One region of the Lysinibacillus sp. FSL H8-0500 genome, then DNA from elsewhere that is predicted to be linked to it. Evidence: riboswitches for the same ligand, from Rfam matches in the RefSeq annotation. Region 1 holds a riboswitch; the other holds the start of a gene.

Region 1 (5,950 bases):
TAGAAAATATTTTTAAGCATGGATACAGCCATAAAGAACCTCTATCAATAAATATCAGAATTTATCGAAAAGAGAATTATGTAATAATTGAAACTTATAATAAGAGCGAATATAAGGATATTGCTAAAATAGCGATGCTAAATGACAAAATAAATGAAGAAAATCATGAGGGTAGCATTGGTTTAAAAAATGTAAATAGACGTTTAAAGCTAAAATATGGAGAAGCGTATGGTGTAACGGTGCTAGTCAACGAACAACAATATTTTGTATCGAGAATTTTATTACCATATAAGAAATAATGTCTTTTAATGGTGAGGTGAGCTCTATGAATCTATTTATTGTGGAGGATGAAAACTTTATTAGAGAGGGATTAAGCTTTTTTATCAACAGAAATTTTATAGAATCCTTACATGTTTATTCTTATACAACGGGGGAGGATATGCTACTGGCAGCTAAAGATATTGCTCCTGACATCGTTTTATCAGATATTAATTTACCCGGTATGAGTGGAATAGAGGCTGTTCAGGAGCTAAAAAAGTTTCATCAATTTAAGGTAATTTTTCTATCTGGCTATGATGACTTTCAATATTTACAAAGTGCTATTCAAATTGGTGCTGAGGATTACATTTTAAAGCCGATTGATTATAAAAATCTAAAGCTAAAGCTATCACAAATGATGGAAGCATTGAGCATGAAAAAACAAGTAGATTATTCCATTAAATATAATCAATTATTAAATTTACTATTGGCCTTTGATCAACAAATGACAGATAGTAGTATCTATTCATTTGAATACTTTATTGTTAGCATCAATCAAACAAAAAATATCGGGATTTCACACGCTCATGAGCTATTTTATTTTAATATTTTTGGGGAATATATTGAGATTATGAATACCGATTTTGTATTGTCATATAGTCAGGACAATCATATGGTGCTGCAAAGAAATGACTTACATGATTTAAATCAAGCCGTGCTGGAGCTACTACTGAAGAGGCATCTAAATACTGGTGGTACTGTGCTAAATAAAAGAAAATCCATTTTTGATAATCAAATCTTTACAGATGAATTAAAATTACAAGAATTTATGACGATTTTACAAAATACAAAAATAGATTTTCAGCAAAGATTAGAAATCATGATTATGTTCTTATTGCAATATAGTATCTATTTCAATTGTTTGGAAACGTATCACAGCGCTCAAAAGATTATTGGTATCCAGCATCAAATGATTAAAGAAGACAATTTATCGAAAATAGTAAAAAGCTATATCATGCCGCTCGTTGATAAAATACTTAATTTACATGGCAATAGAGAGGATTTAGGTAAAAAAATAGTCGATTATATTTATACGCATTTTGATGATCCGCAGCTGGATTTGAATTATTTATCAGGTATTTTTAACAAAAGCCAAGCAAATTTAAGTATATTAATTAAAAAAAGCATTGATAAAAATTTTATCCACCTATTAAATGAGCTTAGAATTAACAAGGCGAAGCAGCTATTAGTTCATAGTGACAAGAGAAATAATGAAATTGCTTCGCTAGTGGGCTATAGTAATGAAGAGTATTTTAGTAAAGTATTTAAAAAATATGTTGGTATGACACCAGCAAAATATCGAACGATTTAAATAGTAAGTGGGTTTTGATAAAATAAATATAGAGCGCGATCGAGTTGAACATAAAAAGAATGAGTAATATATTCCAATCAATAGCACCTCCAACGATGCCTTTACAGTAGAGTCTACTGTCTAAGGCATGTCAAGCGCGAGAATTAGCTTAGAAAGAACTTTAATTTAGTTATATTGACAGTAAGAAATCTTTGCAGTAAATTAAAAGAAATTGGATAAAGCATTAGGTGCCCATAATGGGAGAATAGGGAATAAAGTGAAAAGCTTTAGCGGACCCGCCACTGTATAAGGGAATTTCATGGTAAATGCCACTAGTATATTGCTGGGAAGGTGCTATGGAATGTTGAACTTGAGCCAGGAGACCTGCCTATTTGCTTCGAGAGAATATAGATGATGGAAAAGTCTGTAGTTTATTTGTCATGACAATAAACTACAGGCTTTTTATGTTGTCTTACAGGAGAGGAGAAATGATGATGACTTTATTACAAGAAGCGATTCAAAATATCCAAGGTGCTAATAAGGAGACGATGGAGCAGGCAAGAAAGCGGATAGATGCACTCTGCAAGCCTCCTGGTAGCTTAGGAAAACTGGAGTCGATTGCGGTGCAGCTTGCTGGTATAACAGGACAATTATTGCCGATGCTTGACAAGAAGGTAATGATTGTTTGTGCAGCAGATCATGGTGTTTGGGAGGAAGGTGTCACGTCTAATCCACAGGATGTTACGTTGTTTCAAACATTAAATTTTTCTAAAGGTGGTACAGGTGTTTGTGCGATTGCCCATATAACGAATGCCAAGGTTGTAACAGTAGATGTTGGCGTCAAGGGAGATATTCCGTCTGATGCTGGTATTATTATGCATAAAATTAAACACGGCACTACTAATATGGCAAAAGGTCCTGCCATGTCCAGAAAGGAAGCGATTCAATCCATTGAAGTAGGAATTCGTGTGGCAACAGCAGAAATAGCACTGGGGGCCAATGTACTTGGAACAGGAGAAATGGGTATCGGAAATACAACACCAAGCGCTGCCATATTAGCTGTTATGACGGGCTGTGATCCTCTTGTAGTCACAGGGCTTGGGGCAGGAGTTGGGGCAGGAGGAATTGAACATAAAGTGGCTGTTATTAAAAAGGCGATTGAGATTAATCAACCGAATCCTAAAGATATAATTGATGTACTAGCTAAGGTTGGAGGGCTGGAAATAGGAGCGATGGCTGGTATTATCCTTGCCGCTGCTGCCTATCGTAAGCCTGTTGTTATTGATGGTTTTATTTCGACCATTGCTGCACTTATTGCTTATAAGCTTGAACCGAAAGTAAAGGATTATATAATTCCTTCTCATGCTTCAGAGGAACCGGGGGCCAAAATTGCCGCTGACTTGCTTGGTATTGAACCGATGCTACATATGAATATGCGCTTAGGAGAGGGCTCTGGTGCAGCCTTAGCCTTTCCTATTTTAGACGCGGCTTGCTCAATGATGAAAAATATGGTGACACTAGAGCAATCGATGAATCTTTTAGCAAAGCGATAAAATTAGAAAAACCAAACAATGTGTTAGGACATCGTTTGGTTTTTTATTAGCGGTGGATAGCCCTTTCAAAGTGGCGGATAGAACTGCCAAAATGGTGAATAGCTCCCATAAAGTGCTGGATAGCCCCTCAAAAGTGACGGATAGAACCTCTAAAATAATGGATAGAATTCTCCAAGTAACGGATAGCTCCGCTGAAACTAATGGAAAAATCCCGTTTTAGGCAAACTATGCTCGGTTTAATTTCCGCAAAGGTAGACGCCATTTCATTATATAGGAAAGAATACGTAACATCGTGATGACAGCAAATAAAAGATAGAGAAATACATCCCCTGAAAAAATATTAAGACCAATGACAAGTCCTGCTAGCGCAGCCCAAACACCATAAATTTCATCACGTAGCACGAGCGGTTTACGTCGTGCTAATAAATCACGCACAATGCCTCCTCCTGAACCTGTTAGGACGGCAGCGACAATGACAGCACTAATCGGCATATTAAGCTTTACAGCATAGAGTGCGCCTTGGATCGCAAATGCTGATAAACCAATGGCATCTGTGAAATTGCCCCAGCGATGCCAGTGCTGGATCAGATGATGCGGAAAAATAAAAAAGATTGTAATGGCTGCAAGTGCAATTTGAAACATCATATCCTGCCCCCATAAGGTTGTAACGGGCAGTCCAATTAGTAAATTTCGAATAGCTCCGCCACCAAAGGCTGTCACAATCCCTAATATATAAACACCGAATAAATCGTATTCCTCTTCCATCGCAATAATTGCCCCTGAAATAGCAAAGGCAATTGTTCCAATAATACTAAAAACCTCCCAAGCCATTTCTTTCATCCCTTCTAATTAACAAAATCTATGAATTTTCTAGCAAAATTTTATTGCTAAATAGTCCGCACATTAGCTTAGCGCAAATTACATAAAGAAACAATAGACAAGTTTTGCAGGGAGACAGACAAATTGTTAAGATAATATTGAAATAAAGTAAAATATCCGTCAGTGTAAATATACGGGACAACTGTGAAATGGAGAAGAAAAGAATGACGTTTACGACAAATTTATCAGCACAAACGCTAGCATTGGCGGCAAAAATAGAGGAGAAAGTTCGACCTTATCATGCAAAAGTAGAAGAAATGGCATTTTTTAATCAACAAAAAGTGCTAGCAGCTTTTCGTAAACATCAGGTAAGCGACTACCATTTACATCCATCACATGGCTACGGCTATGATGATGAGGGTCGCGATAATTTAGAGCGTGTTTATGCGGAGGTGTTTGGCGCAGAGGCTGCCATTGTACGACCACAAATTATTTCAGGAACACATGCGATTACGCTTAGCCTATTCGGTGTGCTGCGACCTGGTGATGAACTGCTTTATATTTCAGGTCAGCCCTATGATACATTGCAAGCCATTGTCGATGGTGGTGATCAGGATACTGGTTCATTAAAGGATTACAAAATTGGCTATCGACATGTGGATTTACTGGATAATCAAGCCATTGATTGGGATGGAGTGGCAGCAGCCATTACAGAGCATACAAAAATGATTGCGATTCAACGTTCTAAAGGCTATGCAACGCGTCCATCGTTGACAGTTGCTGAGATTGCGGATATGTGTGCGACAGTGCGTAAATTAGCACCGCAAGCTGTTATTTTTGTTGACAATTGCTATGGTGAATTTGTAGAGGCGCAGGAGCCAACAGAGGTTGGAGCGGATTTAATGGCAGGCTCACTTATTAAAAATCCAGGTGGTGGCTTAGCGAAAATCGGTGGCTATATTGCAGGACGTGCAGATTTAGTGGAAAAATGTGCTTATCGTATGACTTCTCCAGGCATCGGAGCAGAGGCAGGTGCAACGTTAAATACATTGGCTGACTTTTATCAAGGGTTTTTCCTTGCGCCACATGTTGTATCACAAGCATTAAAGGGAGCGATCTTTACAGCAGCAATGCTAGAGGAAGTGGGGATGAGCACGTCGCCAAGCTATAAGGCAAGTCGCACAGATTTAATTCAATCTGTTTCATTCCAAACAGCACAGCAAATGATTGCTTTTTGTCGTGAAATCCAAGCAAACTCACCGATTAATGCTCATTACGCTCCTGAGCCAGCTTATATGCCAGGCTATGAGGATGATGTCATTATGGCAGCAGGTACATTTATCCAGGGCTCCAGCATTGAACTGACAGCAGATGGCCCTATACGTCCACCATTTACAGCCTTTATCCAGGGTGGATTAACATATGAGCATGTGAAATTTGCTATTTGTAGTGCTGTGCAGGCGATTCAAAAATAATAGACGATGAACATAAATTTGAAGAGTTTTTTACAATTTTTCATCGGTTTAAAAAAATATAATTAATCGTGTAAGGTAACCTTACATGATTGGTTGACAGTGCAAAAATTTCGTTATATGATTAGCGGGTATTGGAGGAGGACTTAAATGAGTCGTGAAATTAGACGAACTATGCCGTTATTATCGATGAGTATTGTGATGCAATTAACAGAACTTTCGGCACGACAAATTCGTTATTATGAGGAACACCATTTAATTGAGCCGCACCGAACAGAGGGCAACCGTCGAATGTTTTCATTAAATGATGTCGACATATTGCTTGAAATTAAAGATTACTTAGAGCAGGGTATGAATATGGCGAAGATTAAAAAAATATTTGCTAAAAAGAATGACCCTGTTGTTATTATTGATGAACAAGATTTAAGTGATTCAGAACTACGCAAAATTATGCGTGAAGAAGTGCGTCAAGCACAGCGCATGCAAAAATCATCCAT
Region 2 (5,950 bases), 1.9 Mb from region 1:
AATAGAACGGCCATACTTTATCTAATTTTTTACATATTTTTAAGGCTGCTGTAGATTCCATATACACTTTGCCATGCTCAATGAGTACAACGCTATCTATATTTTTGGATATATTGAACTGTGTAAGAAGTGCTTGGCCGACATCACTTTGTAACGCTGCAAACTGAAAATAGCCAGCTTGATCATGCTTCATAATAAATTGAACAGTGCTATCACAAAAATTACAAACGCCATCAAATAAAATAATCCCGCCCATTCTAAACCCTCCTTATCGTTATTATACCTTATCTGAAGTGACATACGTAAAATATGTACCGAGCGACTTGACCTTACAGCCTAGTGCCGCTAACTCCTCCATGGCACCGCGCATCATTGGCTCTTTTTCATCTGCTAATACATCAACCATAAAGAAATAGTCACCTAGCCCTGTTTTCAACGGACGTGATTCAATTTTACTTAAATTCAGCTGACGCCATGCAAAAACTGATAATACCTGATGTAAAGCTCCTGAGCGATCCGTCGGCAAGGTAATCATACATGTTGTTTTCGCTTGTCCATCCGATAATTCTTGGGGCAATCGCTTATTTTGCTTGGATAGTACAAAGAAACGTGTATGGTTAAAATGAAAATCATGGATATTAGACTCTACGATTTCAAGACCATATTTTTCGGCTGCTGCTGCATTGCCCACTGCCGCTATACACTCTTGTGGATTTTCTGATACAAATTTTGCTGCGGCTGCTGTTGAGGTCGTTTGGTGTAAGGGCACATGGCTAAAACGGTAAAATAAATATTTATGACATTGTGCCAAGGCATGTGGATGCGAATAAACGCCTTTTATGGACTGCCAATGATCCTTTTGTGCTTTATTGACCATTAAATGCTGCTGGATTTTTAGCAGGAGCTCGCCTGTTACATACAGTGTCGCCTCGTGGAATAAATAATCTAGTGTAAGCGGTACAGAGCCTTCTAAAGCATTTTCTAACGGCACAACTGCCAAATCTACCTTGCCCTCTGCTACCGCCTCAATACATTCTGGAATTGTTGCACATGGTACAAGCCATTCATTTGGAAAAGTAGCCTTTGTTGCTAAGTATGTAAATGATGCCTCTGGTCCTAAATAGGCGATTCGATTTTCCCATTGTTGCTTTGTCATTGCAAATACCTCCTTTATGGCACAATAAGGAGCAGTCCCTTATGAGTGATCACTACGGGACAGCTCCTTATGTGAGCTTTAGTATCGTATTGTTGCTCCAATGCACCCTAGGCATTTGGATTAATAAACACGATCATTGTCATTTTTGTCAAACATTACAGAACTGAACACTATGCTTTAATTATTATAATGCACCAGAGCTAATGACTTCCGCTGATTCGACAAAATCTAAGCGCTTTAACTGTTGAATCAAGTCATCCAGCTCACATGTCATGCTTGTAACATCCAGTGACAATGTCACATTGGCACGTCCTTGAATAGGGATTGTTTGGTGGATGGTTAATACATTACAATGTGTCATAGTCACCGTTTCTAAAAGCTTGGCAAGTGTTCCTTTTCTGTCTTGAAGCTGTAAAAAGACTGTTAAAATGCGTTCCTGGACAATTGAATGAAACGGAAATACAGCATCACGATATTTGTAAAACGCACTTCGCGATAAATCCACCTGCTTTACCGCATCCCAAATGGAGGATACTGAACCACTTGATAATAAGTGCTTCGCCTCCAATGTTTTTTGCATTGCATCCGTTAAAACATCTTCACGAACTAAATAATATCGCTGATTCGCAACATTCTTCATACGCTTCCCCCTAAAACTACTGTCTTAATCGACAAATTCAAATTCAAACTCTTGTAAACGTACAGTATCGCCATCCTGAGCGCCACGTTCACGCAGAGCCTCGTCCACGCCCATTGCACGCAATTGACGAGCAAAGCGGCGAACACCATCCTCACGGCTAAAGTCTGTCATTTTAAATAGACGTTCAATAGCATAACCACTAATAATAAATGCCCCATCATCATCACGCGTGATTTCGAATGCTTCACCTTTTGCCTCATGCTTGTACATTACGGTTGCGTCTGATTGCTCCTCTATATCATCATATAGTGGGAATTCAGGCGTTACCTCAAGTAAATCTGCAATCGCAAACAATAGCTCTTTTAACCCTTGGCGTGAAATAGCAGAGATCGGGAAAATTTGAACATCCTCTCCAACCTTTTGGCGGAATGTTACTAAATTTTCCTCTGCATCTGGCATATCCATTTTATTGGCTACAATGATTTGTGGACGCTCTGTTAAACGAAGATTATATTGTTTAAGCTCTGCATTGATCGTTAAATAGTCTTCATATGGATCGCGGCCTTCCATTCCTGACATATCAATAACATGGACAATAACACGTGTACGTTCAATATGTCGTAAAAATTGATGACCTAATCCAACCCCTTCATGTGCTCCCTCAATAAGCCCAGGTAAATCTGCCATCGCAAAGCTTCGATGATCATCCGTTTCAATCATGCCTAAGTTCGGTACAATTGTCGTAAAATGATAAGCACCAATTTTTGGCTTAGCAGCAGAAACAACAGATAAAAGCGTTGATTTACCAACACTTGGGAAACCAACTAACCCTACATCTGCTAAAACTTTTAACTCTAATATAACATTTAATTCTTGTCCTGGCTCACCTTTTTCAGAAAGTTCTGGCGCTGGATTGGCAGGTGTTGCAAATCTTGAATTTCCCCGTCCACCGCGTCCTGCTTTTGCAATGACAGCTCTTTGCCCATGCTCGACTAAGTCAGCAATAACGGCTTCTGTTTCTTCATTAATCACAACTGTTCCAGGTGGCACTTTTATAATTAAATCATCCGCATTTTTACCATGCATCCCTTTACTCATACCATGCTCACCACGTGGTGCCTTGAAATGACGCTTGTAGCGGAAGTCCATTAATGTACGTAAACCCTCATCTACCTCAAATACGACATTCCCACCGTGTCCACCATCGCCACCAGCTGGACCACCATTTGGTACATATTTTTCACGGCGAAAGGCTACCATACCATCTCCGCCGTCGCCACCTTTTACATAAATCTTTACGTGATCGACAAACATTTATTTCACTCCCTATTTGCACTCAAGACATATTGCCAGCGTCTATTTGTCTGTTCAACTGTTTGAATATCGAATTGTGTCAAACCTTTTTCGGTGAAGGCATCAGCACTCCATAACCCATTTAGCGTGAATGTCACGGCAAATGTATGATCGTCAACACGTACATCAAGCGTTAAGACCTGCTCTGTAAATGGATCTAATGTATCATAAATATGCATAACTGTTTTGTTTAAATAATCTACTACAGCCTGATCAATATCATTGGTTACTGGCTTATTGATCTCCCCATTTAGCTGCCAGGCTAATGAAGGATAACGCCATCCTGCTGTTTGTAACCATTCAATTGTTTGTGGCATTTGTAGTCGATTCAGGATAGAGAGCATGCGTAATTGCTCCGAATAGCGCTGGATAAGCTTCTTTGATTCATCAATTTTACCTAAATCTAAATTCATGCGAATCAGTTGTAGTTGATTCACATAGTCATGATTTGCAAAACGTAATACTTCACTAATGGTTAGTGATTGATTGTCCATCCCATTCACTCCAATAAAGTTATCCTTACTAGTATAACAAGTTTTATTGTATTTTTCCCCTTAATTCTTCTTTGATTTTTACGAATGTTTTCTCAAAAAGTTTCACAAAATTTTCTAAATTTTTCTCATTCATCTGTCGACAGCTCCTTACACCTTATGATAGTATGTTACCAAATTTGATATTAATTTATATAAGTGCTCATCATCATGGATGAGGTAAAAGGGAAACTAGTGCAAAGCTAGTGCAGCCCCCGCTACTGTATACGAGGATGAAACTACCAAGCCACTGATTCAATCGGGAAGGCGTAGGAGTAAAATGATTCGATAGCCAGGAAACCTGCTTATATACAACTAATGCAAACTTTTCGGAGGGAGGAGTTTAGGTGAAGCTTAATTTTTTGGGAATCATTATGCTTATATAAAGTAGCCTATATTCTTTGCAAAGGATATAGGCTTTTTTATGCGCTAAATGAGTAACTAGTACTTTAAGACAAAAGGAGATTTTTGAATGACTAAGATGAAACATATTTTTTTCGTATTGTTCTCGCTGCTCTTGCTTGCATTGGCTGGCTGTGGCAATAACAATACAAAAAATGTACAAAAAGAACAACGTGAGGAAATTAATTTTGCTAGCACAAAAGATATTCGTGATATTAATCCACATTTATATACAGGAGAAATGGCTGCGCAAAACATGGTGTATGAATCGCTTGTTATCAATACAGACGAGGGTGTAAAACCTCATTTAGCTGAAAAATGGGAGGTGTCACCAGATGGCTTAGAATATACCTTTTATTTAAGAAAAGATGTTGTCTTTTCTGATGGTGAGCCATTCAATGCTGAAGCAGTTAAATTAAATATGGACGCTATTTTGAATAATAAAGAACGTCATGGTTGGCTAGATATGGTGAATGAAATAAAGGAAAATATTGTGGTAGATGAGTATACATACAAGCTTGTTTTAACACATCCCTACTACCCAACATTAGAGGAGCTGGGCTTAACACGTCCCTTCCGTTTTGCTTCTCCAAAAAGCTTTATTGATGGACAAACAAAGGATGGCGTCAATGGCTATGTAGGTACAGGTCCATGGGTATTAACAGAGCACAAGGATAACCAATATGCTATCTTTACAGCCAATGAAAACTATTGGGGAGAAAAGCCAAAGGTAAAAGCAGTTAAATGGAAGGTCATGCCGGATCATCAAACAATTCTGCTAGCACTTGAGAAAGGTGAAATTGATCTTCTGTTCGGCTCTGATGGGGATATGATTGACCTCGATTCCTTTAAAGCATTGGAAGAACAAGGCACATATGTAACACAACTAAGCGAGCCCATTGCATCACGTGCTATTTTACTTAATTCTAAGCAGCCTATTACAAATAATCAAAAAGTACGTGAAGCATTGCAATATGCGGTTGATAAAGAGTCCATTGCAGAAGGTATTTTAAATGGCTCTGAGGTAGTAGCGGATACATTAATTGCTACTACGGTTCCTTATAGTAATGTTGACCTAAGAAAGCGTTCGTTTGATCCTGAAAAGGCACAAAGCTTATTAGAGGAGACTGGTTGGAAGGTTGAAAAAGATGGCTATCGCTACAAGGATGGTAAAAAATTAGCCTTAACCATTTATTTTAATTCTGATAATGCACAAGAGCGAGCAATTAGTGAATATATGCAAAGTGATTTTAAACAAATCGGTGTTGACTTAAAGGTAATTGGTGAGGAAAAACAAGCCTTTTTAGATCGACAAAAATCTGGTGAGTTTGATTTACAATATTCATTATCATGGGGCACACCATATGACCCGCAATCCTATCTATCTTCTTGGCGACAGCCTGCACATGGCGATTACCAGGCCCAAGCAGGACTAGCGAAAAAAGAATGGTTGGATAACTATATTACAGCCCTGATGATTGAAGCTGATGAAGAAAAACGTCAGGAGATGTACAAGGACATTTTGACATATATCCATGAGGAGGCTGTTTATATTCCATTAACGTATTCACGTACAAAGGCTGTGCATATTCCAGAGTTGCAAGGTGTAACCTTTAATCCATCCCAATATGAAATTCCATTTGAAAAAATGTATTTTGACAATTAAATGCTAAAACTATCAAAAAGGTAAACATTAGCGTTTTACCTTTTTGACTTTTTCAGCTTAACGATTTACTAGAATAGAGGAGTCCTATGAAAAGCTATTTTATCAAACGATTAATCAGCACCATACCAATACTCATCGGTATATCCTTTTTATCTTTTTTACTAATTAACCTTAATCAAAGCGATCCAGCAGAGATATCCCTT

Evidence for each region. Region 1 has a riboswitch for cobalamin ahead of cobT (nicotinate-nucleotide--dimethylbenzimidazole phosphoribosyltransferase). Riboswitches for the same ligand answer to the same signal wherever they lie in the genome.
Region 2: it holds a riboswitch for cobalamin, as region 1 does, so the genes downstream of both, nikA (nickel ABC transporter substrate-binding protein) here and cobT (nicotinate-nucleotide--dimethylbenzimidazole phosphoribosyltransferase) in region 1, are expected to answer to the same signal.

Annotation. Positions count from the first base shown of each region.
Region 1 covers NZ_CP150292.1:1,364,215-1,370,164, forward strand. Annotated here, with positions in the region: gene MHB44_RS06295 (histidine kinase) at 1-299, shown strand, start outside; gene MHB44_RS06300 (response regulator) at 326-1,630, shown strand; cobalamin riboswitch at 1,839-2,016, shown strand; gene cobT (nicotinate-nucleotide--dimethylbenzimidazole phosphoribosyltransferase) at 2,104-3,162, shown strand; gene MHB44_RS06310 (trimeric intracellular cation channel family protein) at 3,388-3,993, opposite strand; gene MHB44_RS06315 (methionine gamma-lyase family protein) at 4,206-5,456, shown strand; gene MHB44_RS06320 (MerR family transcriptional regulator) at 5,604-5,950, shown strand, end outside.
Region 2 covers NZ_CP150292.1:3,244,367-3,250,316, forward strand. Annotated here, with positions in the region: gene MHB44_RS15490 (thiol-disulfide oxidoreductase DCC family protein) at 1-256, opposite strand, end outside; gene pheA (prephenate dehydratase) at 278-1,156, opposite strand; gene MHB44_RS15500 (ACT domain-containing protein) at 1,341-1,796, opposite strand; gene obgE (GTPase ObgE) at 1,821-3,110, opposite strand; gene MHB44_RS15510 (Spo0B domain-containing protein) at 3,116-3,643, opposite strand; cobalamin riboswitch at 3,820-4,003, shown strand; gene nikA (nickel ABC transporter substrate-binding protein) at 4,152-5,747, shown strand; gene opp1B (nickel/cobalt ABC transporter permease) at 5,834-5,950, shown strand, end outside.